2 regions of the Chromobacterium subtsugae genome follow, and region 1 is predicted to be linked to the other one. Evidence: riboswitches for the same ligand, from Rfam matches in the RefSeq annotation. Region 1 holds a riboswitch; the other holds the start of a gene.
What was found. Region 1 has a riboswitch for cobalamin ahead of U6115_RS02375 (TonB-dependent receptor). Riboswitches for the same ligand answer to the same signal wherever they lie in the genome.

Region 1 (14,716 bases):
CAGCAGCAGGACCAAGCCGGCCAACAGCAGGCAGTTCAGGCTTTGTTTCATATCACTCCCCAGATGGCGGATGCTCCGCCGGCAAAAACGGCGCGGGACAGCCCCGCCGCCCCGCGCCGCGTCTTCGCTCGAATCAAACGACGATGTTCACCAGGCGGCCCGGCACCACGATGATCTTCTTGGCCGGTTTGCCTTCCATGAACTTGATCACGTTCTCGTGCGCCAGCGCGGCGGCCTCGATCGCGTCCTTGGCGGCGTCGGCAGCCACGGTGACGCTGCCGCGCAGCTTGCCGCACACTTGCACCATCAGTTCGATCTCGCTCTTCACCAGCGCGGCCTCATCCACCTTGGGCCAGGACTGGGCCAGCAGCTCGGTGCCCGGCTTCAGCTGGCTCCAGATGCCGTCGCAGACGTGCGGCACGATCGGCGACAGCAGCAGGGTGGCGGCTTCCAGCACTTCCTGCGCCACCGCGCGGCCGGTGTCGCCACTGGTGTCGGCCTTGTCGTAGGCGTTGAGCAGCTCCATCACCGCGGCGATGGCGGTGTTGAACTGCTGGCGGCGGCCGTAGTCGTCGGCCACTTTCTGGATGGTGCCGTGCAGCTTGAAGCGCAGCTCCTTCTGGCTGGCGTTCAGCTCGCCCGCGCTATACGGAGCGACCACGCCGGCCTCGACGTGCTCGCGCGCGCTCTTCCACAGGCGCTTCAGGAAGCGGAACGCGCCTTCCACGCCGGCGTCGGACCACTCCAGGCTCTGCTCCGGCGGCGCGGCGAACATCATGAACAGGCGCGCGGTGTCGGCGCCGTATTTCTCGATGAACTCCTGCGGGTCCACGCCGTTGTTCTTGGACTTGGACATCTTCTCGATGCCGCCCACCACCACCGGCTGGCCGTCCACGCGGTGCGTGGCCGCCACGATCTTGCCCTTGGCGTCGCGCTCGAGGATCACGTCCTGCGGCGCGATCCAGTCCTTGGAGCCATTGGGCAGGTCGCGGTAGAAGGTTTCGCAGATCACCATGCCCTGGGTCAGCAGGCTCTTGAACGGCTCGTCCGACGATACCAGGCCTTCGTCGCGCATCAGCTTGTGGAAGAAGCGCGCGTACAGCAGGTGCAGGATGGCGTGTTCGATGCCGCCCACGTATTGGTCGACCTGCAGCCAGTAATCGGCGGCCTGCTTGTCCACCATCGCGGTGTCGCACTTGGGCGAGGCGTAGCGGGCGTAGTACCAGCTGGACTCGACGAAAGTATCCATGGTGTCGGTTTCGCGCTTGGCCGCGCCGCCGCACTTCGGGCAGGCGGTTTCGTAGAATTCCGGCATCTTGGCCAGCGGGCTGCCGGCGCCGTCCGGAATCACGTTTTCCGGCAGCGTCACCGGCAGGTCTTGTTCCGGCACCGGCACGTCGCCGCAGCTGGCGCAGTGGATGATCGGGATCGGGCAGCCCCAGTAGCGCTGACGGCTGATGCCCCAGTCGCGCAGGCGGTATTGGGTCTTCTTCTGGCCCTGGCTCTTGGCTTGCAGGTCGCCGATGATGGCGTCGAACGCGGCTTGGTAGCCCAGGCCGTCGTACTTGCCGGAATTGACCGTCTTCACGGTGTCATCCTTGGCGCCGTACCACTCCTGCCAGTTGGCGGCGTCGTATTCGCCGTCTCCGGACACCCGCGCGATCACTTGCTTGATCGGCAGCTGATATTTGTTGGCGAATTCGAAATCGCGCTCGTCGTGCGCCGGCACGGCCATCACCGCGCCTTCGCCGTAGCCCCACAGCACATAGTTGGCCACCCATACCGGCAAGCGTTCGCCGGTCAGCGGGTGGGTCACGAACAGGCCGGTCGGCATGCCCTTCTTTTCCATCTTGGCCACGTCGGCCTCGGCCACGGAGCCGGACTTGCATTCCGCGATGAAGGCCTGCAGTTCGGCGTTGCCGGCCGCGGCCTGGGTAGCCAGCGGATGCTCGGCGGCGACGGCGACATAGGTGGCGCCCATCAGCGTGTCCGGACGGGTGGTGTAGACCTTCAGCTCGCCCTTATGGCCGATGCTGGCCTCGTCGTACGGGAACACCACGTCGGAGCCGTAGCTCTTGCCTATCCAGTTGCGCTGCATGGTCTTGACCTGCTCCGGCCAGCCGTCCAGCTGGTCCAGGTCCGCCAGCAACTGCTCGGCGTAGTCGGTGATGCGGAAGTAGTACATCGGGATTTCGCGCTTTTCCACCAGCGCGCCGGAGCGCCAGCCTCGGCCGTCGACCACTTGCTCGTTGGCCAGCACGGTCTGGTCCACCGGGTCCCAGTTGACCACGCCGTTCTTCTTGTAGATCACGCCCTTCTCGAACAGGCGGGTGAACAGCCACTGCTCCCAGCGGTAGTAGTCCGGCTTGCAGGTGGCCAGCTCGCGCTCCCAATCCAGCGCGAAGCCCAAGCTGTCCAGCTGGGTCTTCATGTATTCGATGTTGGAGTAGGTCCACGCCGCCGGCGCGCCGCCGTTCTTCATCGCCGCGTTCTCGGCCGGCAGGCCGAAGGCGTCCCAGCCCATCGGTTGCAGCACGTTGAAGCCCTGCAGGCGCTTGAAGCGGGCCAGCACGTCGGTGATGGTGTAGTTGCGCACGTGGCCCATGTGCAGCTTGCCGGACGGATACGGGAACATCGACAGCGCGTAGTACTTGGGGCGGGAAGCGTCTTCAACCGCCTTGAAGGCGGCGGTTTTCTGCCATTTCTGCTGCGCGGCGCTTTCCAGCTCGCGCGGGGAGTAGTGTTCTTGCATGTCCGGAGTCTTTTTATTCAGTGGAATTCGAGTCGAATGGATCGATTATATCGGCAAAAGCGGCAAAAAGGGGATGCCGCGGAGCGGACAGGCTGTCCGATTTCCGTACAAAAACAAGGCGTTCATAGCAGCCGGAGCAGCATCTCGCTGGCCATCGCCGCCATCAGCAAGGCAAACGCCTTTTTCAGCCTGGCCACCGGCAGCCGGTGCGCGGCCCGCGCGCCCAGCGGCGCGCACAGCACCGTCATCAGCATCAAGGCCAGCATCGCCGGCAAATAAACAAAGCCGACGCTGCCCCAGGGCAGGCCTTGCGCGCGCCAGCCGCTGGCCAGATAGCCCAGCGCGCCGGAAACGGCGATCGGCCAGCCCAGCGCGGCGCTGGTCCCTATCGCCGTATGCACCGGCACATTGCACCAGCTCATCAACGGCACGCTCATCGAGCCGCCGCCGATTCCCACCCAGCTGGAAATCATGCCGATGGCGCCGCCCGCTGCGCCCTGGCCGGCGCGGCCCGGCATCTCGCGCCCGGCCCTGGGCTGCTTGCCTATCAGCATTTGCGCCGCCACCGCGTAGGCGTAGACCACAAAGAACCAGGCCAGCGCGCGGCCGGGAATCCAGCCCGCCAGCAGGCTGCCGGCCAGCGTGCCCAGCACCATCGCCGGCGCCATGCCGCGCACGATGCGCCAGTCCACCGCGCCTTTCTTGTGGTGGGCGCGCACGCTGGAAGCGCTGGTGAACACCATCACCGCCAGCGAAGTGCCCACCGCCAGATGCTGCGCGTGCTCGCCCCCCAGATGCGCGGCCGCCAACACCGCCAGCACCACCGGCACGATGATCAGCCCGCCGCCGACGCCCAGCAAGCCGGCCAGGAAGCCGGCCACCGCGCCGCAGCCCAGCAAGGCAACCAGCAAGGGCGGCGCCAGCATCACAACACCTCGCGCGTGAGATAGTCCCACTCTTCCGCCGTCACCGGCGTGATCGACAAGCGGTTGCCGCGCTTGAGCACCGTCATGCCCTCCAGCGGCGGATGGCCGCGCAGCTCGGCCGGCGACACCAGCCGGGTCTTGCTGACGAAGCGCACGTCCACGCACTGCCAGCGCGGCTGGGCCGGGTCGGACTTAGGATCGTGATAGGGGCTGTCAGGATCGAACTGGCTGGAGTCGGGATGCGCCGGCGCGGCCACTTCGGCGATGCCGGCGATGCCGGGCTCGGGACAAGACGAATGCCAGAACAGCAGCAGGTCGCCGGGACGCATGTCGTCGCGCATGAAATTGCGCGCCTGGTAGTTGCGCACGCCGGTCCACTCGAACAGGCGCGCCGGTTCGGCGGCCAGGTGGTCGATCGAGGTTTCGTCCGGTTCGGACTTCATCAGCCAATAGCGCATGGGCAATATCTGTTAATCGCTGAGGGGAAAGGGAAAGACTTGCTCAATCTTACTGGAAAGATTGCCTCGTATGCTGGTTTCAACAGGACAGGTTTTTTGCCATGCCTGCCGTTCCAGGAGAATACCGATGAAAACGTGGATACTCGCCGTAATCGCGATAGGCAGCCTAAGCGGCTGCGTGGTGGAACCGCCGCGAGTGGGCATCGCCCCGGTAGTGGTGCGGCCGGCGGTGGTGGTGGCGCCGGCTTACTACTACGGCCCGCGCTACTACGGCTGGCGTTGAAGCCACCACCATGCCAGCGGCGGCGCCAGATTGGCCAGCGCCGCCAGCCAATAGATCAGCAGGAAGGGCTGCTTGCGGGTCTTGTGGCGGAACCAGCGCTGCGCGAGAAACGCGGCCGGCCAGCCTCCGGCCAGGTGCAGCAGCTGCAGCCTGGCCTCCGGAATGCGCCAGGCGCCGCGCAGGGCGGCGCGCTTGTCCAGCCAATACGCCAGCAACGTCGGCAAGGCCAGCGCGGCGTAAGGCAGCCACCAGCCCCAGCCCAGCCGCCCCAGCAGGCAGGCAGCCAGCAAGGGCAGCAACAGCAGCAGAATCATGCTTCCGCCTCCCGCAGCGGCAGCCGCCGCAGGCCGGACTCGGTCAGCAGGCAGTCCAGCCGCACATCCCAGGCCTCGCGCGGCACCGCGTCCACCAGCTGGCAATCGAAAGCCACGCCGACCAGCAGCGGCCCGCCGGCGGCGACGCGGCGGCGGAAGGCCAGCGTGCTGTCGTAGAAACCGCCGCCCTGCCCCATCCGGTAACCCTCGCGGTCTACGCCCAGCAAGGGCACGAACACCACGTCCAGCCGCTCGGCGCGCAGCCGGGCGCCGGCGTATTCCAGGATGCGGTAGCGCGGGTGCAGATACCAGCGGTCGGCGGCCGCCAGCCGGGTGAACCACAGCCGGCGGCCGCGGCGCGGAATCTGCGGCAGATAGACGCGCGCGCCGCGCCACAGCGCGGCGTTGAGCAGCGCGGCCAGGTCCAGCTCGGAGCCGGCGGCCAGATAGCCTCCCACGCGCTTGCCGCGCTTCAACAGGCGCGAAGCATGGCGGGCGATGGCCTGCGCCGCGGCGGCGCGATAAGCCGGCGGCAAAGCCATGCGGGCGCGGCGCAGCTGGCGGCGCAGCGTCGGTTTGTCTGTAATGGGGAGAATATCGGTCATGGGAGGGGGAGACCCCCGCGAGTGCCGTTCGGGCTAAATTCGCTTGTACCCTGTTTCCAGGATGGGCCGCCTGCCAGACATTTCGGGCGCGTTCTCAAATGGAACGCGGCACGCCCATGTCTCACGCTGGCAGCCAGAAGCGAACGCATTGGTACAAAGGAATTGTGTGCCGTCACGAGCACCGCAGGGGATAAACTGACCTGTAGTGCGAGCCTGGAACCGGCTGTCAGAACAGCGGTTGCTGGCTCTGGCGAAGCGCGTTGTCGGCTGCTTCGCCCATGTCGCGTATCTTACGCTGAAACGCCGCCATCTCCAAGCCCTCGCCCACTTTTGTTTTCAGCAGATCGTGGGCGATGTTAAGCGCGGCCATGATGGCGATCTTGTCGGCGTCCATCACCTTGCCGTGCTGCTGAATGGTGGAAATCTTGCCTTCCAGCAGGCGCACCGCCTCCAGCAGGGTTTCCTGCTCGCCCTGCGGGGTGCCGATGGTGAAATGACGGCCCAACAGTTCGATCTCGACCTGAACCACGTCGCTCATTGCTCATCCTCCGGCGCGCCCGGCAGGCGCGCCACCAGGGCCGCCACCCGGCTGCGGGTTTCGTTCACGCGGAAATTCAGCTCGGCATTCTCCTTCAGCGCTTCGGACAGCGCCTCGGCAAAGCGGCCGTTCTGGGTTTCCAACTCCCGGATGCGGGCGATCAGCGCCGCGACGCGGGATTCCAGATATTCCAGTTCATTGTCCATGCCGGCGAGGATAACGGGCGGCTAGTTGGGCGTCAAACCCAGCCGCTGGCGCGCCATGTCCAGCCGCTCGCACAGCGCCGCCGCGCCCTCGACCAGGCGCGGGCCGGGAATGCTGATGTCGTCGCCCGGCAGCGCGAACAGCGCGGCATGCGACACCGCCGGCACGCCGCGCCAGCGCCGCCACATCGCCAGCGTCGCCTCGTCGGACGCCACTATCGCCTGTGGCTGCGCCGCCACGACCGAGGCGGTGGATACCTGCGGCGCCGGCAGCGGCAGGTCGGCGAACACATTGACCCCGCCGCAAGTGCGGATCAGCGAATCGATATAGCTTTTGCCGCTGATGGTGAAGATCGGCGCCTGGCTCAGCTGGTAGAACACCCGCACCGGCGCGCGGCCGCCGTAGCGCTGCTGCAGCGCCGCCATTTGCCGCCGGTATTGCGCGGCGGCGCGGTTGGCCGCCGCCTCGCTGCCGGCCAGCCGGCCCAGCTTGCCGATTTCCAGCGCCACGTCGCCCGGCTGCAGCGGATGGCTGATGAACACCGGCACGCCCAGGCTGCGCAGACGCGCCAGTTCGCGCGGGGTGCCGCCATCCTTCCAGGCCACCACCAGGTCGGGCCGCTGGCGCAGCACCGCCTCCAGGCTGAAGCCGGTGAAGCTGCCGACCCGCGGCAGCTTCTTCGCCGCCGGCGGATGGTCGCTGTATTCGACGGTGGCCACCACCTTGTCGCCGGCGCCGGCGGCGAACAAGAGCTCGGTGGCGTGCGGCACCAGGCTGACTATGCGCTGCGCCGGCTGCCGCAGCGCCACTTCCTGGCCATCGCCGTCCGTCACACGGATATCGGCCTGCGCGGCGCCGGCCAGCAACAGGGCGGCCAAGACCCATGCGCGCCTCATGCCGGACCCCCTTTCAAAACCAGCGGCAAACCGCAGGCCACCAGCGTCACCCGCTGGCAGCGCGCCGCCGCCAGCTGGTTGAGCCGCCCCAGTTCGTCGACGAAGCGCCGGGTTTCGGCATCTCCAGCCACCACGCCCCAGCCCACCTCGTTGCTGACCAGCAGGATTTCGCCACGCGCGCCGTCCAAGGCCGCCAGCAGGGCGTCGCGCTCGACGGCGTAGCCGGCTTCGTCAAAGCCTGGTTCACCGAAAAAGCGCATCAGCCACATGCCCAGGCAGTCCACCAGCACCAGCCCGCCCGGGCAGTCAGCGGCGGCGATGGCGGCGGCCAGGCCGCGGCCGGCTTCCGCCACCCGCCAATGCGCCGGCCGCTGCGCGCGGTGGCGCTCCACCCGGCGCGCGAACTCGGCGTCGCGCACTTCGGCGGTGGCGAGATAACACACCGGGCCGGCATGGCGGCGGGCCAGGTCTTCTGCATGGGCGCTCTTGCCGCTGCGGGCGCCGCCGCTGATCAGATGGGGCATGGTTTAGAACGTGTAAGTCACGGCGGCTTGGTAATTCCGCGCGTTGGCCGGGTACAAATCATAAGCCGTAGGCGAGGTGTAAGCATCCGTCCCGCCATAGGTCGCATAATGCCTGTTGAACAAGTTGTTCACGCTGAAAGTGGCGCTCACATGCTTGCCGAATGCCTGGCTGAACTTGGCGTCGACAACCGTGTAAGCCGGCAACTTGCGGCCAAAGGCGTTGCTCTGGTCATTATCGAAATACTGCTGAGAAACATATTGCGCCGCCACCGACACCTTGCTGGCGTCGCTGATGCTCCAATTCACCGCGGTATTCGCCATCAGCTTCGGCACCATCGGAATAGTGTTGCCGGCCAAGCCGGCGCCTGAGCGGTAGGTCGCCTGAGTCCAGGTCAGATTGGCGTTCACGCCCACCCGCTGCGACAGCTTGGCGCCGCCCTCCAGCTCGACACCCTGATGGCGCGTCTCCGGCAAGTTGGCATTGGCGCCAAACAGCCCGACGAAGGGGTTGTAAGCGATTTCATTGGTCAGATCATTGCGGAACAGCGCCAGCTTGGCATGCGCCGCATCGTTCGCCCATTGCGCCCCCACTTCCCTATCATGCGACTGCTGCGGCTGCAGCGGCAGGCCGTTGGTATAAGTCACCTCATCGGCATTGCCCAGGCGGAAGCTCTGGCCGGATCTGGCATACACGCTCCAACCCGCGCGCAAATCCTGCTTCAGGCCCAAGGACCAGGCATGCAGGCTGGTATGGATGGTCGACAGATTGGCCCCGCCGCTCATGGCGTTGACCTTGTCGTCCACCAGTTGCTGGCGGCCTCCGGCCGACAGCGTCGCGCCCTGCCACAGCTTGAACTGGCCGTCGACGAAATAGCCGACGCGCTTTTGCGAGGTCTGCTTATTGCCCAGCGAGTTGTATACGCTCATCGAACTGTCGAGCCAGTCGCTGCCGAAAGACAGGGTGTGCTTGCCGATAGGCAGCTCGTAACGGGCGCTGGCGGCGTTTTCGCCCAGATTGCGCTGGTCCCGCGAGCATCCGGCGATGCCGGCATACTGGACGCAGGAGTCCGCATCCTTGACGCGGCGCGACCAGTCGGCATACAGCGTCCCGGCCCCCAAGTCCTGGCTCAAAGAAACGCCGCCGCTGCTGGTGCCGGTGGAGGAGTGACTGTTCGGCGTCGCCGTGCCGGTCGGATTGTTGAGCAAGGGGTTCTGGCCGTTGGCCGGATCCATGACGATGGATCCCGGCAGGCGCAAGCCCTGGCTCGCCGTTTTGGCGAACAGCTTGATGTCGCCGCCGTCATGCTTGAAAGTCAAGGTGGCGCCGGCGTTGTCGTCGCGCTCGGCATTGTTCTGGCGGTAATTGTCGGTCTTCAACGACTGGACATAGCCATCCAGCGCCACATACTGGTTCCCCGCGTGCAGATTGGCATCCAGCTGGCGCAGATCGTAACTGCCGCCGGTCAGCATGACGCTGCCGTTCACCCCGTTGGCCGCGCCGGACTTGGTAATGATGTTGATCACCCCGCCGGTCGCGCCGCCGCCGTAGGCGACGCCGCCGATGCCGCGCACCACCTCGATGTGGTCGATGCTCGCCAGCGTGACCGCCCCCAGGTTAGGCGCGCTCAAATCATTGGTGTTTTGCCGTACGCCATCGACCAGGATCAGCGTGTTGCTCATGCCCGTCACGCCGAAACCGCGCAGATCCACCATCGCCGTGCTGGCGGAGCCGGAACTGTTCGACACATGCACGCCGGCGTAGCTAGACAGCACATCCTGCACCGTCGTCGCCGTGCTGTTGGCAATGTCCTCGGCGGTGATGACGGTGACGTTCGCCGGCAGCGACGAGACTTTCTGCGGCACCCGGCTGGCGGTGACGATCACCGGGTCGCCGGCGAACTCGGGAAGATCGGCGGCCTGAACCACGCCGGCGGCGGTCAGCGCCGCGAACAGCGCGCAGGATTGAAACTTGAACATGAAACACACTCCACGACAGGGTCAACGTTGAGTGCGAAGAGGACAACAACAGCAAAGGACGGCACGGCAAAACCGGAACGCCTGTCGGATCGCCTCCCCGCGATTCGTCAGCAATCTGCCCGGCTTCCGGCCGAGGCGCGCAGGCCGGTCTCCGGGCTGGGCCATGCCGGCGCCGCGCCTTCCCATCCTGTAGGACAGTGGCTATCTGCGTCGCCTGGGCGCTTGCGCGCCGGGCCTTACCGTTGCGGGGGCAGCGCCGGCTTGTCCACCGGCTTCCCGTTTCACCCGCGCGCCGGAATTCGGCGGCCGCGGGCACCTGCAAGCGGCGGATTATACCTCGCCGGGCTTATGGCGGCATCGTCCAAGCGGTAATATGCTTAGAGTCCGACCGGCCGCGCGCCGGCGGCAGGCTTTTTCTCGATCACCCGGGCATCGCGCCCCGCACTCCGGCAGGCTCAACCATGAACAGCAGCAAACCCCTGGATCTCTCCGCCCGCAACGCCGCCCGCGCCCGCCAGGCCGTGCTCACCAAGCCGCCCGGCAGCCTGGGCCAGCTGGAGGAACTGGCTTGCCGCTTCGCCGCCTGGCAGGGACGGGCTTGCCCCGAGGAATTGAAACCGGCGATCACCGTGTTCGCCGGCGACCACGGCGTCACCGTCGAAGGCGTGTCGGCCTTCCCGGCCGAGGTCACCACCGAAATGGTGCGCAACTTCAGCGCCGGCGGCGCGGCCATCTGCGTGCTGGCGCGCGCGCTGGACGCCCGGCTGGAGGTCGTCGACGTCGGCGTGGCGGGCGATGTGTCGGCGCTGCCCATCATCCACGCCAAGGTGCGCGCCGGCAGCCACAATCTGGCCAAACAGTCGGCGATGAGCGCCGAGGAAACCGCCGCCGCGCTGGAAACCGGCCGCGCCGCCGCGCGCCGCGCGGTGGATGCCGGCGCCAATCTGCTGATCGCCGGCGACATGGGCATAGGCAACACCACCGCCTCCGCCGCGCTGATCTGCCGCCTCACCGGCGCGGCGCCGGAGCTGGTGGTCGGGCGCGGCACCGGCATCGACGACAGCGGCCTCTCCAACAAGCGCCGGGTGGTGAAGACCGCGCTGGCGCGGGTGGCCTGGGAAAACCTCAGCGGCGAGGACACGCTGGCCGAATTGGGCGGGCTGGAAATCGCCGCGATCGCCGGTTTCTTCCTGGAAGGCGCGCGCCTGGGCGTGCCTTCGCTGGTGGACGGCTTCATCGCCAGCGCGGCCGCGCTGTGCGCCAAAGCGATAGACCCGACGCTGCACGACTGGCTGCTGGCCAGCCACCGTTCCGCCGAATCCGGCCACGACCTGGCGTTGGCGGCGCTGCAGCTGCACCCGCTGGTGGACCTGGGGCTGCGCCTCGGCGAAGGCTCCGGCGCGGCGCTGTGCGTGCCGATGCTGCAGATGGCGGTGAAGCTGCACAACGAGATGGCCACTTTCGCCGAAGCCGGCGTCAGCGGCAAATCGGCATGAATCCCTACACGCTCACCCTGCTGCGCCACGGCGAAATCGACCACGACGGCCGGCTGATCGGCCTGACCGACCTGCCGCTGACCGAGCACGGCCACCATCAGCTCGGTCGCAGCTGGCAGCGCATCAGCAGCCTGGCGCCGGTCACCGCCATCGCCAGCTCGCCGCTGCAGCGCTGCCGCGAATTCGCGGTCAAGCAGGCGCTGTCCGGCTCGCTGACGCTGAAAGTGGACCCGCGCTTCGCCGAGATGGACTTCGGCGGCTGGGACGGCCAGCCGGTGGCCGACCTGGAGCGCGTCCACCCCGGCTGGGGCGAAGCGCTGGCCGACGGCAGGCTGAGCCCGCCCGGCGGCGAAAGCTTCGAAGCGTTCCGCACCCGGGTGCTGGCCGGCCTGGCCGACTGGATGACCGAGGCGCGTGGCAGCCACCGGCTGCTGGTGACGCACGGCGGCGTGATCACTGTGCTGATGGCGGAATTGCTCGGCACCGATTTTTCCGTCGCCAAGCTGATGACGGTGCAGCGCGGCGGCTTCGTCCAGCTGTCGATGCTGGAAGGCCACCCGGCCTACCTGCTGCGCCTGGAGTCTGCATGCGCGGACTGATCCTGGCGGTGCAGTTTCTCACCCGGCTGCCGACGCCGCAGTTGGCGGAATTCAAGCCGGAATGGCTGGCCGCCAGCGCGCGCTGGTTTCCCGCCGTCGGCGCGCTGGTCGGCGCGCTGCTGCTGGGCGCGCTGCAAGTGGGCCAGCCGGTCGACCCCTGGCTGGCGGCGCTGCTGGCGCTGCTGGTCTGGACCGGTGTCACCGGCGGCCTGCACCTGGATGGCCTGGCCGACCTCGCCGACGCGCTGGGCGCGTCCCACCGCTCGCGCGAACGCTTCTTCGAGGTATTGAAAGACCCGCATCTGGGCAGCTTCGGCGTGCTCTCGCTGATCCTGGCGGTGGTTTGCAAGCTGGTGCTGCTGATGCTGCTCGCGCGCCAGAGCGGGCCGGTCTGGGGACTGCTGCTGGCGCCGGCCTGGGCGCGCGGCTTCGCCATCGCTTGGTCTGCGACGCTGCCGGCCATCGCGCCGGGCAGCGGCGAACGCTTCGCCTGGCGCCGCGACTGGGCCGGCATGGGGCTGAACCTGGCCGCGCTGCTGGCGCTGTCGGCCTGGCTGGCGCCGGCGCTGCTGCTGGCCCCCTTGGCCGGCCTGGCCTGGTGGGCCTTCCTGAAGCGCCGCCTGGGCGGCATGACCGGCGACTGCCTGGGCGCGGGGGTTGAGCTTTGCGAGATCGCGCTGCTCGCCGCGCTGTTGATTCTGCCGACGTATTTTCCTGTGTTGAAGTGAGGCCGGCTTACGGCAAACGCGGCGTCAAAACGCCTGGGTGCTGGCGCACCAATGCCCACGGCAACAGGCTCCAGGCCGGGTTGTCGCAATCCTTCCGCGCGCGCGCGAAGAAGGCGCCGATCTGCATGCCTTTCGGCGTCAGATACCAATTGAACGCATTCCAGACCTCGGGACCGCGGTAATCGCAACCCCCGCCTTCGCCACCAGCCATCTCCCGCGGATACAACTTGCCGAAGACGCTAGCGAGCCAAGGCTGCAGCACCTTGCTTTCATACCCGGCATCTCGCAGCAGGCCATCCTCGCCCCGCGCATCCTGTGGTTCGCCCCTCCCCAGCCACAATACATCCTCCAGATGCAAAACGCGCCCGCTGGCCACCTCCATATTCAACGGCGCGTCGCCGGAGTCCGGATGGGCGCCGCCGCAAAACGCGCTGGTTTCAATGCTGATGCTCACCACGCGCGGCGTCAGCAAGCGCGGGGTCACCGCCTGCTGATACCTGCCTAAAGTCGAACCCTGCGCGGCCGCCACGCACTCGAAGGCATCCACCACCGCGCGCCATTGCCGCCTCTCAAAAATCCGGTTCAGACGGGCCATGGCGTCCGCAGAATAGCCGCTTTCCAACCGGAACCAGCGGATCCGGCTGACCGGCTCCTCCCACCAGCTCAGCCGATGGCCGAGGAAAACCTGTTCGCCCACCCGCCGCAACCGCAGGTCAGCCAATCTGGCCCGGTTGTAGTCGTCGATCCAATCCGCTTCGTCCGTACCCTCCTCGCTCGACATGGCCAACGGCGTCAGCGTGACCGGCAACGCGCGCTTCGTCTTCGGTTCGCGCCACTCACCCACCCAACCGGTTCCGGATGGGCGCAACGCGAGATCGGCCCGCGCCTCGCCATGGCCCAGGCTCTCGCTCAAGCGCAACGCGCCCTGCGCATCCCGCTTGCCCGTCAGCGCGATGTCATTATGGAATTTGCGATAGAAATAACGGCCGTCGACCTCGCCCTCGTTATCGACGCTCCACTCCATCACAACCGGCGCGCCGCCCAACTCGCCCTGCCAGACATCGGCGTGAACCGGCGCCGCCAAAGCCCAGCTAACCCACAAACCAACCGCTTTTCGTACGTCCATGCCGCCCCTTTGCATGAAAAAGCCCGCCCAAACTCAGGGACTGGTGCCGCTCTCCAAGCGAGAGTGCGTCACAACCACACAAGCACTTTTCCATAATGACAATTTCATAGCCCGTCACCCATCTTTCACAGCCGACGGCTCAAGGCTGCCGCGCCCCGTGGCGCGGAAACCCGCAGCGCGCCGGGATGAGGGAAGTCGTTCAAGTCCGGCGCAAAGCGCCGGCGCGCGCCCTGGCCGCCGTCAAGCCGATCCGCCACCAGCGCCAGCGCAGCCTGACGTCGTACCAGGCGGGCCTGAGACCCAGCAGGAACAGGAACAAGGCCAGCGGCAGCGTGAAGCCGAAACCCAGGTGCTTGAAGCCCAGCGCGCCGACCACGCCGCCGGCGAAGAAGGACAACAGGATCAGGCTGTAGACGCGGAATTTGTTGCGGTTGGATCGCACCGCCTGGATCCGTGGCCCCTGCTGGCGGTTGTAGTAGCTCATCTTGGCCAGCTCGATGCCGATGTCGGTGGCGATGCCGGTCATGTGGGTGCTGCGCAGCAGGCCGCCGGACAGCTTGGTGACGATGGTGTTGTGCATGCCCATGATGAAGCACAGCAACATCACCGTCGGCGGCGTGAACAGGCCCTTGTGCAGGGACAAGCCGGCGCCCAGCAAGCCGAACACCAGCAGCAGCAGCGCCTCCTCCATCATCGACACGCCGTAGCCGCCGCGCAGCCGTTGCCGGCGCGCCCACAGGATCAGCCAGGTGCTGTGCATGGCGCCGCCGATGAAGCAGCACAGCATCACCAGCAGCGAAAGCGCCAGCCGCACCTCACCGGTGCCCCAGGCGTCGGCCATGCCGGACACGATGCCGGAGACGTGCGAGGTATAGCGGTGCACCGCCAGGAAGCCGCCGGCGTTGATGGCGCCGGCGATGAAGGCCATCGCCCAGCCCAGCTGGCGCAATACCTTGTCGTTGAAGCGGCCGCGGTCCAGCAGCCTGGTAATGTGGAAGTGTCGGGCCATGGCAATCCGGCAAGCAAAACGGCGACCCATCGTCGCCGTTTTTCATATTGCGCCGCAGCATGCCCGCTTGGCAAGCCGTCGGATCAAATGCCGTCCAATCAGCAGCCTTTCAGCGCGATGCCCGGCGTCAACCGCTTCTGCAGCGCCTTCAGATGCTCGGCCTGCGCCGCGTCCAGGTCTTTGAAGGACAGAGTGGTCACCTTAGCCGCTTCGTTCTTGGACTTGACCACCGCCTTGTCGTAGCCGGCCGCCTTCAGGCGCGCCGCCAGCGTCTTGGCCGC
Region 2 (14,716 bases), 1.7 Mb from region 1:
GTAGCCGCTGGCGTCGGCCGTCAATTGCGAGGCGTCGGCGCACAGCACTTCGCCGGGCAGGCCGATGCGGCGGGCGAAGGCGCACAGCTGGGCGATGCCCATCTGGTCCAGCAGCGCCAGCACGTCGGGCAGCCGCTTGCCTATCTTCATCAACACCACGATGTCGTGGCTGTCGATATCGGCTTGCAGCTCCGCCATATCGTCGGGGCAGGGCAGGATCAGGATGCGTTCCTTGCCTTCGCCCAGCGGCCAGGACAAGGCCGACGCGGTGGCGGCGAAGCTGGTGACACCGGGGAAGGTCTGCGTCTCCAGCTGCGGCAGCATTTCGCGCAGCGCCGCCAGCAGGTAGCCATAGGTAGAGTAAGTCATCGAGTCGCCTATGGTCAGGTAGGCGACGTTCCGGCCGGTTTTCAGTTCGTCGGCCAGTCGCTCGGCCAGCGCGCCGTAATGGCGCGACAGCGCGCCGCGGTCCGGATTCATCTCGAACTCGATTTCGCAAAAGCGGCTTTCGTCGAGGTCCAGTCCGGCCAGGCATTGGCGGGCGACGGAGACTTCGCTGGAGGTGGCGCGCGGCAGGTAGACGATGTCGGCCTCGCGCAGCGCGGCCAGCGCCGCCACCGGAATCAGCCCGGCCGGGCCGGGGCCCACGCCTATGCCTATCAATCGTCCCAACTTCATGCGGCCTCTCCCAGCGGCGTGCCGTCCATGCTGAACAGGCGCACCGCCACTTGCCGCACGCTGGGCACCTTGGCCGCCATCCGCGCCGCGGTGCGGCGTTCTATTTCCATCCAGTAGCCGCGCGCGTCCGGCTGGCTGCTCATGATCTGCACTACGTTCTCCACGGTATTCGCTTGTTTGATTTGCGCCACCAGCCCGGGCGCATGGCCCAGGTCGGCGGCGACGCCGGCGACGGCGTCCATCGCCATGCCGCTCTTGCCGGAGTGGGTGTCCCAGACGCCGTCCAGCAGCTTGGCGATCTTGCCGGGGTGGCCCAGCACCCACAGCGTGTCCAGGATGCGGCCCTGCTCGATCAGCACCGATTCGGCGAAGTCCAGCGAGTCGCCGACGAAGTTGGCGATCTGGACGACCTGTTTCTTGGTCAGCCCCAGCGTGTCGGCGGCGTAGCCGCGGCCTATCTTGCCGGGGGTGAAGGCGATGGCAGTCGGCAGCTCGCCCAGCGCCACCCGAACATAGACTTCGATCGACGCGATCCACGCCGCCTGCGACATCGGCTCGACGATGCCGCTGGTGCCCAGGATCGAGATGCCACCGACGATGCCCAGCATAGGGTTGAAGGTGCGCTTGGCGATCTTGTCGCCGTCGACGCAGCCTATCGCCAGGTCGATGCCGGGGTCGGGCCGGCCGGCCAGCACTTCAAGGACCGCCATCCGCATCATCTGCCGCGGCACCGGGTTGATCGCCGGCTCGCCGGGCGGGATGCGCAGGCCGGGCTGGGTGACCATGCCGACGCCGGGCGCGGCCAGGAAACGCAGCGCGCCGCTGCCGTTTATCCTTACCTCGGCGAAGATCGTCGCGCCGTCGGTGTTGTCGGGGTCGTCGCCGGCGTACTTCAGCACTTCGGCGCGCACGGTGTTTTCGTCCAGCCAGGCCACGTTCTCTACCGGCACCGCCAGGTAGAAGTCCGGGTCCGGCAGGCTGATGAAGACCTCGTCGGCGTCGATGCCGTCCAGCAGCAGCATCAGCGCCGCCTTGACGGCGGCGGTGGCGCAGCTGCCGGTGGTGCGGCCGCGGCGCATGCCGTTGGGCGCGGGGGCGGCGAGGTCGTAGGGCTGGCGCACCGGGCTCATTCTTCCCGTTGCTGCTGCTGATGATGAACGTGTTCGATCGCGTCTATCATCAGCGCGTTGACCACGGTGGCCGCCCACGGCGAGCCGCCGCGGGTGCCGCGGTTGGTGATGCGCGGCACTTGCAGCAGCGCGCGCAGCTCTTCCTTGCATTCGCGGGTGCCGACGAAGCCCACCGGCAGGCCGACGACCAACTGCGGCCGCCAGCCGTGATCGCGCACCAGCCGCACTACCTCGCGGATGGCGGTCGGCGCGTCGCCTATCGCCACCACGCAGTCGTTGCCGAATTTCTGCCACGCCCGGCGGATGCCGGCGGCGGAGCGGGTGAGGCCGCTGGCTTCGGCCAAGAGCCGGGTTTCCTCGTCGTGCACGCCGCACCAGGTTTCCACTTCCAGCTGGCGCAGCACCTCGCGCTTGAGGCCGGTTTCCACCATGGTGACGTCGGTGACCACGCGGCGGCAGCGCAGCAGCGCGCGCATGCCGGTTTCGCAAGCGCCGGCCGAGAAGAACAGGTCGTCCACGCTGTTGAAGTCGCCGGTGGTGTGCACCAGCCGCATCAGCGCGGTGCGCTGCTCGGCCGGGAAGGCCGACCAGTCGCGGCCCTCGGCTATGATGCGCATGCTTTCGGCTTCGATAGGATGCGGGGTGTAGCGTTTCCAGGCCGGCGGTTGGCTAGCGTTTGGCTCGCGTTCCAGCAGGCCGCGCACCTTGCCGTGGTGGCCGCGCTGCGGCTCGCCCACCTGCTGCTCGAAGCCGACGATCTGCACCCGGTACTTGCACAGCGCGCAGTTCATCGCCGCGCGTCCTTCCACGCCTTCCTGCGCGCGCTCCAGGAATACCTCGGCCACTTGCGGGTCCGGGCCTAGGTAGCCGGCGCTCAGCACCTCGATTTCCGGGTGGCGCGCCGCCAGGTCCGCCGCCGCGCCGTAGATGCGCTTGACCAGCACGCCGTCGAACAGGAAGTAGGGCAGCACCACGATGCGGCGGTAGCCCAGCATGGCGGCGGCGCGCAGGCCGTCGGCCACCAGCGGCTTGGCGGTGCCGGAGTAGCAGACGAAGGAGGCGGCGAAGCCCAGGCCTTCCTCCAGCATCCGCGCGAGCTTGGAGATTTCGGAGTTGGCGTCCGGGTCCGAGGTGCCGCGGCCGACCACGACCAGACAGGCGTCGTTGCGCGAGATTGTGTGCGGCGACGCCGCCTCGGCCTCGACGATGCGCTGGCGGCACAGCGCCAGCAGCCGCGGATGCAGGTCCAGCGCCGCGCCGAAGTGGAAATCGACGCCCGGATGCGCCTGTTGCAGCGCCAATAGCTCGCTGGGCATGTCGTTCTTGGCGTGGGTGGCGGCCAAGAGCACGCCGGGCACCATCACCACGGTCTTGGCGCCGGCGGCGATCACCTGGCCCACAGCCTCGTCTATGGTCGGGCGGGCGAACTCCAGAAAGCCGTGGGCGACGGGGCGCGCGCCGGCGCGCGCCTTCAGCGCGTCCACCAGCTGCATGAACTCGTTCACCCCGTCCGGGTCGCGGCTGCCGTGGCCGGCCAATACGATGGCGTAGTCTGATTGGCTCATTTGTGGGTCGGCTCGATCTGGCTGTCCATCGGCGCGAGCGTGCGGATCAGCATGATGCTCATGTCGGAAAAGCGCTGCTCTGCGCACTCGGCCAGCGTGCCGCGCCATTCCGCCTCATTGCGGGTCAGGTTTTCCCACACCTCCACCTGCTGGCCGGCCGGGATGCCGTTTTCCAGCAGATAGGCGGCGATGTGCCAGGGCATGAAGGAGCGCGCCTCATCCCACGGGCAGGGGATGACGATGGCGTTGCGGCCGTCTTGAAGCACGTGAACCAGGTGGCGCTTGAACGGGGTCAGGTCGCCGCGGCGGTGGAAGGTGATGAAGCTGGTTTCGTCGAAGCACACCTTGCCGCGCGAGGCCAGGATCTGCGCCGACGAGATGCCGGGTATCGTTTCCACCGAGTGGCCGCAGGCGCGCTCCACCCGCTCCAGGTACTGGAAGCCGCTGAAGTGGATGTCGCCCATGAACACCACCACGCACTTTTTGCCGGCATGGTGGCGCTCGGCGACGATGTCCAGCTGGGCCACCTGGTCGCGGTAGCCCATCTGGATCACTTCGGCGCTGTCGGGGATCAGCGGGCGGACCACGTCCACCACCGCGTTGAAGCCGGCCACCACGTCGGCCTCGCGTATCAGTTGGGCCGAACGCTGCGGCAGGTAGCCGATGTCGCCGGGGCCGGCGCCTATGCAGATGATCATGCGTATTCCTTGGTTGTTTCATTGGCGGCGGACGGACTACAGGACGCCAGCGCCACCGTCGGTCCGATGACGATCAGCGCTGGGCTGTGGATGCCCGCCGCGCGCATGTCTTGTTCCAGCGCGTCCAGCGTGCTCAGCACCTGGCGCTGCTGCGGCAGCGTGCCGTTTTCTATCGCCGCCGCCGGGGTGTCGGGTTTCAGGCCGTGGCGCAGTAACTCCGCGCGGATCCAGGGCAGCCGCTTGACGCCCATATAGATCACCAGCGTCATGCCGCTTTGCGCCAGCGCCTGCCAGTTGGGCTCGTCGCCGTCCTGGTGCGGATGGCCGGAGACGAAGGTCACGCCGTGGACGAAATGGCGATGGGTCAGCGGGATGCCCAGCGTGGCCGGCACCGCCAGGCCGGCGCTGAGGCCGTTGACGATCTCCACCTCGATGCCGGCCGCTTGCAGCGTCAGCATTTCCTCGCCGCCGCGGCCGAAGACGAAGGGGTCGCCGCCCTTGAGGCGCGCCACCGTCTTGCCAGCGCGGGCCTCGTCTATCATTCTTTGCTCGATGGCCGCCTGCGGCGTCGACGGACAACCGCCGCGCTTGCCGACCGGCACGATTGCGGTATCCGGCCGCAGCAGGGTGTGGATGTCGGGATGCACCAGATCGTCCACCAGCGCCACGTCGGCCAGTTGCAGGCAGCGCGCGGCCTTCAGCGTCAGCATTTCCAGGTCGCCGGGGCCGGCGCCTATCAGGTAAACCTTGCCCGTCATCTCAGCGGCCCAGTCTTTGTTGAATCGTCAATGTCAGCTGCTCGCCGGTGAGGGCGTCGCAAGCCAGGTATTCCGCGCCCAGCGCCTCGGCCAGCTCGCGGGCGCGGCCCAGGCGGACGAAGTCCTGCTCGGTGTCCAGCACCAGCGCCGGCGCGCCGGCCAGCTGGCCGGCCAGGTCCAGCGCCTGCCGCCACGGGTCGCCGTCTCCGTCCAGCGCCACATTGGCGCGGCCGTCGCTGAGTATGACCAACAGCGGCGCCGGGCCGCCGAGCTGGCGGGACAGCGTGTCGGCGGCCAGCGCCAGCGCGTGCGCCAGCGGCGTGCGGCCGCCGGTGGGCAGCTCGCGCAATGCCAGCTCGGCCTGTTCGACGCGGTTGCACGGCGGCAGCAGCAGTTCGGCTTTCTGGCCGCGGAAGGCGATCAGCGCCACTTGGTCGCGGCGGCGGTAGGCGTCTTCCAGCAGGCTCAGCACCGTGCCCTTGACCTGCTCCATCCGCTGGCGGGCGGCCATCGATCCGGACGCGTCGACCACCAGCAGGATCAGATTGCCCTGCTTGGCGACGCGGACCTTGTCGTGCAGGTCGGCGCGGGTGACGGAAAAATTGTCCGGATCGCGCAAGATCGCGTGGCGCAGCGTGGCGTCCACCGCCAGCTGGGCCGGCTGCGGATTGGCCTCTGCGCGCACGTAATGGCCGCGCTGGCGGCTGGCGCCGTCGCTGCGGCGGCCGGCCGCATCGCCGGACGAGGGCGCCTGGACGAGGATGCGGGCGATGTCGCCGGCCGGCGCGGCGGCGAAGATTTGTTCCGAACCATGGCTGGCAGGATTCGGCTCCTGCTCGCCGTCTGCGTCCGGCGGCGGCTGGGTGTGATTCTGTTCCTGCGGAGAAGGAGGCGGCGGAGGGGGCGGGTTGGACGCCTGCCGCGTCATCTGCTCCAGCTTGTCCTGGTCCAGCCCGCTTTGCTCGAACGGTTTGCGGCGGCGGCGGTGCGGCAGCACCAGCCGGGCGGCGTCGCGGATGTCTTCGGCGCTGGCGTCGGCGCGGCCGTCCAGCGCGGCCAGCGCGCGGGCGGCCTTGTTCAGCACGATGTCGGCGCGCAGGCTGCTGACGTCGAATTCGCAGCACAGCTCGCTGACGAAGTGGAACAGGCTATCGCTGAGCCGGGTTTGCGGCAGCAGCGCGCGCGCGGCGGCGATGTTGGCGCGCAGCGCTTCGCTGTCGGTTTGCCATTGGGCGGCGAAGCCGGCTGGGTCGGCCTCGAAGGCCAGGCGGCGGCGCACCACCTCGGCGCGCAGGGCGGGCTCGCGCGGCGCGGCCACGTCCACCATCAGGCCGAAGCGGTCCAGCAACTGCGGCCGCAAATCGCCTTCTTCCTGGTTCATGGTGCCAAGCAACGTCACCCGCGCCGGGTGGCTGACCGCCAGGCCCTCGCGCTCGACGGTGTTGACGCCCATCGCGGCGGCGTCCAGCAGCACGTCGACCAGGTGGTCGGCCAGCAGGTTCACTTCGTCGATGTAGAGCATGCCGCGGTGGGCCGCCGCCAACAGGCCGGGCTTGAACGCCTGCTTGCCGCCCTGCAGCGCCTTTTCGAAGTCCAGGCTGCCCAGCACGCGGTCCTCGGTGGCGCCCAGCGGCAGGTTGATGAAGGGCACCGGGCCGTCATGCAGCGCGCGCGCGTCGCCGGAGCACACCGGGCACAGCGGCAGCGGATGGTCGGGCTCGCAGTTGTAGCCGCAGCCGGTCGCCCGGCGTATCGCCGGCAGCACGGCGGCCAGGCCGCGCGCGGCGGTGCTCTTGGCGCTGCCCTTGTCGCCGCGCACCAGCACGCCGCCGACCGTCGGGTCGACGGCGCAGATCAGCAGCGCCTGCTTCAGTTGTTCCTGGCCGACGATGGCGGCGAAGGGGTAAATCGGGCTCATGCTTTGTTTTCTCCGCGCGCTTCCAGCAGCGCTTCGCTATCCAGGTGCAGCTGGCGCAAGGCGGCCAGCGTGTCCGGGTCCGGCTCCGCCCACAGTTGGCGCTGCGCGGCTTCCAGCAGGCGGTCGGTGATGGCGTTCAGCGCCCACGGGTTGCTGTCGGCGAAGAACTGCTGCATCGCCGGGTCCAGCGCGTAGCTTTGCGCCAGTTGTTCATAGACCCAGTCGTCCACCACCTGGGCGGTGGCGTCGTAGCCGAACAGGTAATCGACGGTGGCGGTCAGCTCCAGCGCGCCCTTGTAGCCGTGCTTCTGGATGCCGGCTATCCACTTCGGGTTGGCCACCCGCGAGCGGAACACCCGCAGCACTTCCTCTTTCAGGCCGCGTACTGCCGGCACTTCCGGATTGTGGCTGTCGCCGAAGAAGGCGCGCGGCTGGCGGCCGCTGAGGCTGCGTATCGTCGCGATCATCCCGCCGTGGTATTGCAGGTAGTCGTCGCTGTCGAAGATGTCGTGCTCGCGGTTGTCCTGGTTGTGCAGGGCCACTTCCACGCCCGCCAGCCGATGGCGCAGCGCGTCGCGGGCGTCGGCGCCGTTGGCCTCGCGGCCGTAGGCGTAGCCGCCCCAGTTGACGTAGGCGGTGGCGAAATCGGCGTCGTTCTGCCAGTTCTGCTCGTTGATCAGCGGCAGGATGCCGGCGCCGTAGCTGCCCGGTTTGGCGCCGAACACGCGGTACAGCGATTGCGCGTCGGAGTCGGGCAGCTTGCCTAAGAGTTCGTTCTTCAGGTCGGCCAGGTAGTGCTTGCGCAGGAAGTTCTGCTCCGCCGGCTCGTCCAGCCGCGCCACGGTGTGCACCGCCTCGTCCACCAGTGAAATCAGGTGGGGGAAGGCGTCGCGGAAGAAGCCGCTGATGCGCACGGTGACGTCGATGCGCGGCCGGCCCAGTTCGGCCAGGGGGATCACTTCCAGGCCCTGCACGCGGCGGCTTTCCTGCTGCCAGCGCGGCTTGACGCCGAGCAGCGACAGGATTTCGGCGATGTCGTCGCCGTGGGTGCGCATCGCGCTGGTGCCCCACACGCTGATGGCCACCGATTCCGGATATTGGCCGGTTTCCTTCAGATGGCGGGCCAGCATCTCGCGCGCCAAGCCGTCGCCTATGCGCCAGGCGGCTTGCGAGGGCAGGCTGCGCGGGTCCACCGAATAGAAATTGCGGCCGGTGGGCAGAATGTGGGCCATGCCGCGCGTCGGCGCGCCGCTGGGGCCGGCCGGCACGTAGCCGCCTTCCAGGCCGCGCAAGAGATTGTCTATCTCCTCGGCGGTGCGGGCGAGCTTCAGGCACAGTTCGGCGCAGACGAAGTTCAGCACCCGCTCCAGATCGGCATGCGGCTCGATGCCGGGCAGGATGTTTTCGACGGCGGCCGGGATGGCGGCGGCGTGGTAGCCGCGCGCGGCCAAATCGGCGATCAGCGCGCGCGCCAGCTTCATCACCGCGTCATGGGCGTCGGCGCGGGTGACCAGCGCCTGGCCGGCCAACGCTTGCAAGGACGCGGGGGCTTCGGCCAGCCGCTTGCCCTGGTCCTGCTGCCACAGCGGCCAGTCGCCGCCGCAGGCCGCCGCCACGCTGGCGGGCAGGCCGGGGATGCCCAGATTGGGCAGCCGGGTCAGCGCCAGCAGCATGTCGACCAGCGCCTCGCCCTGCGGCGCGTTGCCGAGCACGTGCAGGCCGTCGCGGATCTGCGCCGCGCCCAGTTCGCACAGATAGCCGTCTATGTCCTCGATCAGGTGGGCGACGTCCACGCCATCCATCTTGGCCAGGCTCAAGGGCACGCCGTCCTCGTTCAGCGTGTCGTCCCAATCGTGGTCATGGTCGTGGTGGTCGTGGCTGTGGCTGTGATGATCATGATGATGGTGGTCATGGTGGCCGTGGTGATGGTCGTGGTCGCCATGATGGTGATGATGGTGTCCATGATCGTGGCTGTGCGCGGCCTTGGCTGGGCGGTATTTCGCCGCCGCGGCCGCCGCCGGCTTCATCGCGGCCGCCGGCTTGGCCGCCTGCGCCCGGTACTTGCCGTGGACGGCGGCGGGCGCGTGCTGGTGTCCGCCATGCGGGTGGTCGTGGCTATGGTCATGATCGTGGTGATGCTCGTGATCGTGATCATGGTCGTGCTTCAGCATCGCGGCCAGGTCGGTGTCGAGCTTGGCCTCCTTGATCAGGTCCCAGATCTGCTGCTGCAGCAGCGGCAGCTTGTTCGGGTCCAGCAGTTCCACCTGGTAGTACTCATCCACCAGCTGGGTCAGCTGCGCCAGCGGGCCGTAGCTGTCGGCGGTGGTCATCGTCGGCGTCAGGTGGTCGATGATCACCGCGTGGCCGCGGCGCTTGGCCTGTGAGCCTTCGCCCGGATCGTTGACGATGAAGGGGTAGAACAGCGGCATGTCGCCCAACAGCGCGTCCGGGAAGCAATTCTGCGACAGGCCCACGCCCTTGCCCGGCAGCCATTCCAGCGTGCCGTGCTTGCCGACGTGGACGATGGCGTCGGCCCGCCAGTCGTCGCGCAGCCAGCGGTACAGCGCGTAGTAGTGGTGAGTGGGCGGCAGGTCCGGCGTGTGGTAGATGGCGTCCGGGTCCATGCCGTAGCCGCGCGGCGGCTGCAGCGCGACGAAGACATTGCCGTAATCCAGGCCAGAGAATACCAGTTCGTCGCCGTCGACGTAGGCGCCGCCCGGCGGCTGGCCCCAGCGCTGCAGCATCTTGTCGCGCAGCGCCTCAGGCAGCTCGTCGAACCAGGCCTGGTAGCGCTGGGCCGGCACGCGGGCGGCGGCGTTTTTCATCTGCTCGGCGCTCAGGTAGTCCTGATCGTAAGCGCCGCGGTCTATTAGCTCGTGCATCAGCGCGTCGCTGTCCGGCGGCAGCGGATCCATCCGGTAGCCGCGGCCTTGCATGCCGCGCAGCATAGCGTATAGAGACGCGGGCGAATCCAGGCCCACTGCGTTGCCTATCTGCGAGGCCTTGCTGTTGGAGTTGGTGAAGATGAAGGCGATGCGCTTGCCGGCATTTTCCAGATGGCGCAGCCGCGCCAAGCGCGCGGCGATGCCGGCCAGGCGGCGGGCGCGGTCCGGCAGCGGCGCGTATTGCTCGGCCTGGCCGGCCTCGGCCGGCTGCTTGAAGCTCAGCGGCACGCCGATGATGCGGCCGTCGAATTCAGGCAGCGCGACGTTCATCGCTGTGTCCAGCGGGTTGAAGCCGCGGTCGGACGCTTCCCATTGCTCGCGGGTCATGCTGCTGGTGATGGCTTGCAGCACCGGCAGATCCAGTTGGTCCGAAGCCTCCACCGCCCAGCCGGGCTGGGTGGGGCCGTCGTTGTTGATGTCGCCCATCGCGAACGAGGTGGTGTTGATCAGCAGCGAAACATTCGCGCGCGGATCGGCTAGCAGCGTCAGCGCCGCCGGCAGGCCGCCCTGGTCTATGGTCCGCAAGGACGAGGTGAACACCGGCAGCGCGTTGACGCCGCGCTCGGCCAAGCAGTCCACCAGCAGATCGATGAAGCGGGTGTTGCCGGACAGCCAGTGGGCGCGGTAGAAGCACAGGCCGACGGTGGGCCAGTCCGGATGGCGGATTTCGAGCCAATCTTCCAGCGAGCAGGGCGCGGCCAGCTCCGGGTGGTAGACGCCGTGCTCGGGCAGCGGCTGCGGGCTCTGGTAGCCAAAGCCGGTCAGCAGCAGCCTGTCGGCCAGGCAGCGCATCATCTCGCCCAGGTTGACGCTGCCGCCGGCCTGCAGATAGGCGTGGACGTCCTGCTGCAGCGATACCGGCGCGCTGCACAGCGCTTGCAGCTCCGGGTCCGGCTCGCCGGTGCCGCTGACCACGATGACCGCGGCCTGCAGCCGGCGGGCGTGGGCCAGCAGCCGCTCCAGGCCGGGTATCGCGTCGGCGCGGCCCAGCACGCGCAGCACGATGGCGCGGGCGCTGGCAAGCTGGCCGTCCAGCAGCGCCCGCATCGCGGCCTCGTCGGTTATGCCTTGCAGCGCGATGCCGGTGACCGCGGGGAAATCCTCAGGCCAGCGCGCGCGCGACAGCGCGGCGAGGTCGGTGCCGGCGTGGCTCAATAGTGCGATTTCGGCGCTCATGCCTGGGGTTCCGTTTCGATGTCGCCGCTGCCGGTTTTATGGAACACCAGCTCTTCAACCGGGACGCCGCCCTTCAGATGCTGGCAGACGATGCGCTCGACGTCGGCTTCGCTGACTTTGCGATACCAGACGCCGTCCGGGTACACCACCATCACCGGCCCCTCCTTGCACACGGCGAAGCAGTGGCTGCGGGTACGCTTGGCGCGCAGACCGTCGCAGGCGTCTATCGTGCGGCCCAGGTGCAGGAACATCGCCTCCGAGCCCTCGCCGTCAGGGGTGCAGCGCGGGCCGGTGCACATCAGCACGTGTTTGTCGTGCGTTCTCATTGCGCCTCCGGGGCCATTTGGTCGAAGCGCTTCCATTTGTAGATGGCGGCGGAAGCGAGCCAGGTGAACAGGAACACGCCGACCACGAAATAGCCGAAATGGGCCAGGTCGTCGTTGAGGGCGGCAATCACATCCCACAGGCCGCCGCTGAGCTGCAGCTTGTCCACCAGCAGGCCCAGGCCTTCCAGCCCGCCGATGCCGACTGCCACCACGACCGAGACGAAGGTGATGGTCAGGTTGTACCAGAGCTTGCGCACCGGGTTGATGAAGGCCCAGCCGTACACTTCCACCATCATCATGCTGTCCAGCGTGTCCACCAGCGCCATGCCGGCGGCGAACAGCACCGGGAACACCATGATGTGCCACAGTGCCACGCCGTTGGCGCTTTGCGAGGTGGCGATGGCGAACAGGCCGATCTCGGTGGCGGTGTCGAAGCCCAGGCCGAACAGGAAACCGATGGGCAACATATGCCAGCTTTTGGTCACCATCTTGAACAGCGGGCGCAGCATGCGCGCGATCAGGCCGCGGTTGTTCAGCAGCAGGTTCAGTTGCTCGTCGCAGATGGGCTCGCCGGCGCGGGCGCGGCGGAAAGCCGCCCAGACCGCGCGCAAGGACGACAGATTGATCAGCGCCAGCGCCAGCAGGAAGAAGGCCGACACGCTGGTGCCGATGACGCCGCCTATCTCCTTGAAGCCGGTGACGCGGCTTTGCAAGGCGCTGGCGGCGAACACGATCAGCGCCACGGCGATGACCACCACCGCGGAGTGGCCGACAGAGAAGAACAGGCCCACCGCCGACGGGTGGCGGCCTTCCTGCATCAACTTGCGCACGGTGTTGTCGATGGCGGCGATATGGTCGGCGTCCACCGCGTGGCGCAGGCCGAACAAATAGGCGAGCAGGGCGGTGGCGAGCTGGGCCGGGTGGTCGGCGAAAGCGGCGAAGGCCCAGGCCCAGGCCAACAGATTGGCCAGGATCAGCCCGGCGAGTATGGGAGCGTGGCGCGCCAGACGGCGGCCCGCGGACAGCGTGGTGGATGGATGCATGGTGCCCTCGTAGACGATACTCGTCGCGCAAGCGAGGGCACATCCTTCCGTCTTCTTATCCATGAGCGGAGCTTGTGCGTATCCCCCGGTACACCCCGCCCGGTTTCTGCTTGCGTCGACACGTATGACGGCCGGTCTCCTGGCTCGCGCGTCGCCGTCCGGGCGCCGCCTTCCCGACCTTGCTAAGGGCCAGTGGCGTCAGGCGTGGACTCTGCGCTTACAGTTGCGGGGGCAGCCGCGGTTTTTCACCGCGTTCCCGTTTCACCCTCTAGGGGCACCGTCATGATGGAATCGGATGATACGTGACAAAAACCGGGCTGTGAACATCAGTAGTTTTGATTAAAACCGATTCCAGTCCGCTAGCGCCTGTTCCAGCCGCACCCAGTCCTGATCGGTTTTGGGCAGGCCGAAGCGCAGGCTGGGGATGGATTCGAAGTAGCGGGTCAGGATGCCGCGGCCGGCCAGGTAGCGGTGCGTCGCCAGGCTGTGCGCATCCGGCACCCATTGAAACAGCTCGGAGCCGCCGGCCGGCGGCAGGCCGTGCCGCTCCAGGCAGCGTTGCAGTCTTGAGCTGTCGCGCTGCAGCTTGCTGGCCATGTCCCGCTGCCATTCCACATCTCGCAGCGCCAGCTTCACCGCCTCGCGCGCTGGGCCGGCCACCGTCCATGGCCCCAGCTCCTCGGCCAGCGCCTGGAGCAGCTCCGGCCAGCCGAAGACGAATCCGGCGCGCGCGCCGGCCAGGCCGAAGAACTTGCCGATCGAGCGCAGCACGATCAGTCCCGGCTTGCCGATGTGCGGCAGCATGCTGTCCTCCGGGGCCGCGTCCAGAAACGCCTCGTCCACCACCAGCCAGCCGCCGCGCGCGGCCAGCCGCTGCCGCCAGCTTTCCAGCAGCGCCGCATCGAAGCGGTCGCCGGTGGGGTTGTTGGGATTGCACAGCAACACCACGTCCAGTTGGTCTATGCCGGCGGCCAGCTCATCCGGCGACAGGCGGAACAGCTGGTGCCCGCGCTTCTGCCAGTGGTGGGGGTGCTCGGCGTAGCACAGCGCCAGCATGCCGACGCGGCAGGGCGCGCGCAGCCTGGGCAATAACTGGATGGCCGGCTGGGAGCCGGCCACGGCCAGCAGCTTGTCGCTGCCGTAATAGTCGGCGGCCGCCGCTTCCAATCCGTCGCCGTTCTGCGGCAGCCGCAGCCAGCTGTCGGCCGACAGCGGCGGCACCGGCCAGCCGTTGGGATTGACGCCGGTGGACAGGTCCAGCCAGTCGCCGGCCGGAATGCCGTATTCGGCCGCGGCGCGCAGCAGGCCGCCTCCGTGTTCAAGCATGGATCGCTCCGATCAAGATGGCGGCCGCCAGCGACAGCCCGGCCCACAGCCACATGCCCCGGTTGACCAGCCGCACCGCGCGGCCGATGTCTTCATGCGTGGGGGTGGGACCGCAACCGAGCGGCGGACGTTCCTTCCATTGGCCGTGATAGCGCGCGCCGCCGCCCAGGCTGACGCCCAGCGCGCCGGCGCCGGCCGCCATCACCGGGCCGGCGTTCGGGCTGTACCAGGTCGGCGCCTGGGCGCGCCAGCAGCGCCAGCCGTCGGCGGCACGGCCCAGCAGCAGGTAGGTGAGGGCGGCCAGCCGAGCCGGGAGATAGTTCAGCACGTCGTCGAAGCGGGCGGCGGCCCAGCCGAAATGCAGGTAGCGCTCGTTCTTGTAGCCCCACATCGCGTCCAGCGTATTGGACAGCCGGTACAGCACCGCGCCCGGCGCGCCCAGAACCAGAAACCAGAACAGCGCGGCGAAGACGGCGTCGCTGCCGTTTTCCAGCACCGACTCGATCGTTGCGCGCGCCACGCCGGCTTCATCCAGCTCGCTGGTGTCGCGGCTGACTATCCAGCCCACCCGTTCACGGGCCAGGGCCAAGTCGCCGTCGGCCAAGGCTTTTCGCACCACTTCGGCGTGCTGGGCCAGGCTCCGAGCGCCGACGGCCAGATACAGCAGGGCGATGGGAACGATGGCGCCCAGCCACGGCAGCCTCGCCAGCCCCCAGGCGATCAGCGTGGGCGGGGTCAGCAGCAGCGCGATGGCTGCAGCGCCGCGCAAGCGCATCCGCCAGACCGGCTCAGCCTGTGGCGCGGCCGGGTAGGCCAGCCGCTCCATGGCTTTGACCAGCCGGCCGAAGCCGACCAGCGGATGCCAGCGCGGCGGCTCGCCCAGCAGACGGTCCAGCAGCAGCGCGATCGGCAGAAACAGTGCGGAATTCAACGAACAGCCCTATATAATGGCCGGCCGCCGCTCAGTATTATCCAATGCGCAATTCTGTCGCGCTTTGGGCGGCCGGAATGAATCAAGCCGCCATTCTAAGCGTTGTCAGCCATCCATGCGCAGGGAGATCGCCATGACCGCCAAAACCATCATGATCCAGGGCGCCACGTCCGATGCCGGCAAGAGCGCGCTGGCCACCGGCCTGTGCCGTTTGCTGGCCCG

Region 2: another riboswitch for cobalamin. It lies ahead of U6115_RS17110 (HoxN/HupN/NixA family nickel/cobalt transporter); the one in region 1 lies ahead of U6115_RS02375 (TonB-dependent receptor).

The regions. Positions count from the first base shown of each region.
Region 1 covers NZ_CP142381.1:480,930-495,645, reverse strand. The annotation lists gene U6115_RS02435 (LPS-assembly lipoprotein LptE) at 1-51, opposite strand, end outside; gene leuS (leucine--tRNA ligase) at 134-2,752, opposite strand; gene U6115_RS02425 (sulfite exporter TauE/SafE family protein) at 2,875-3,678, opposite strand; gene U6115_RS02420 (EVE domain-containing protein) at 3,678-4,136, opposite strand; gene U6115_RS02415 (vir-repressed protein) at 4,264-4,419, shown strand; gene U6115_RS02410 (DUF1294 domain-containing protein) at 4,404-4,733, opposite strand; gene U6115_RS02405 (5-formyltetrahydrofolate cyclo-ligase) at 4,730-5,338, opposite strand; RNA gene ssrS (6S RNA) at 5,347-5,531, opposite strand; gene U6115_RS02395 (cell division protein ZapA) at 5,565-5,876, opposite strand; gene U6115_RS02390 (hypothetical protein) at 5,873-6,082, opposite strand; gene U6115_RS02385 (cobalamin-binding protein) at 6,104-6,976, opposite strand; gene cobU (bifunctional adenosylcobinamide kinase/adenosylcobinamide-phosphate guanylyltransferase) at 6,973-7,500, opposite strand; gene U6115_RS02375 (TonB-dependent receptor) at 7,504-9,477, opposite strand; cobalamin riboswitch at 9,603-9,812, opposite strand; gene cobT (nicotinate-nucleotide--dimethylbenzimidazole phosphoribosyltransferase) at 9,939-10,973, shown strand; gene U6115_RS02365 (histidine phosphatase family protein) at 10,970-11,572, shown strand; gene cobS (adenosylcobinamide-GDP ribazoletransferase) at 11,560-12,300, shown strand; gene U6115_RS02355 (hypothetical protein) at 12,308-13,426, opposite strand; gene U6115_RS02350 (YoaK family protein) at 13,626-14,435, opposite strand; gene U6115_RS02345 (SPOR domain-containing protein) at 14,534-14,716, opposite strand, start outside.
Region 2 covers NZ_CP142381.1:3,585,461-3,600,176, reverse strand. The annotation lists gene cobI (precorrin-2 C(20)-methyltransferase) at 1-678, opposite strand, end outside; gene cbiD (cobalt-precorrin-5B (C(1))-methyltransferase CbiD) at 675-1,808, opposite strand; gene U6115_RS17140 (precorrin-8X methylmutase) at 1,805-3,373, opposite strand; gene U6115_RS17135 (cobalt-precorrin-7 (C(5))-methyltransferase) at 3,370-4,071, opposite strand; gene cobA (uroporphyrinogen-III C-methyltransferase) at 4,068-4,829, opposite strand; gene U6115_RS17125 (putative cobaltochelatase) at 4,831-6,747, opposite strand; gene U6115_RS17120 (cobaltochelatase subunit CobN) at 6,744-10,868, opposite strand; gene U6115_RS17115 ((2Fe-2S) ferredoxin domain-containing protein) at 10,865-11,194, opposite strand; gene U6115_RS17110 (HoxN/HupN/NixA family nickel/cobalt transporter) at 11,191-12,237, opposite strand; cobalamin riboswitch at 12,350-12,534, opposite strand; gene cobD (threonine-phosphate decarboxylase CobD) at 12,577-13,563, opposite strand; gene cbiB (adenosylcobinamide-phosphate synthase CbiB) at 13,556-14,494, opposite strand; gene U6115_RS17095 (cobyric acid synthase) at 14,628-14,716, shown strand, end outside.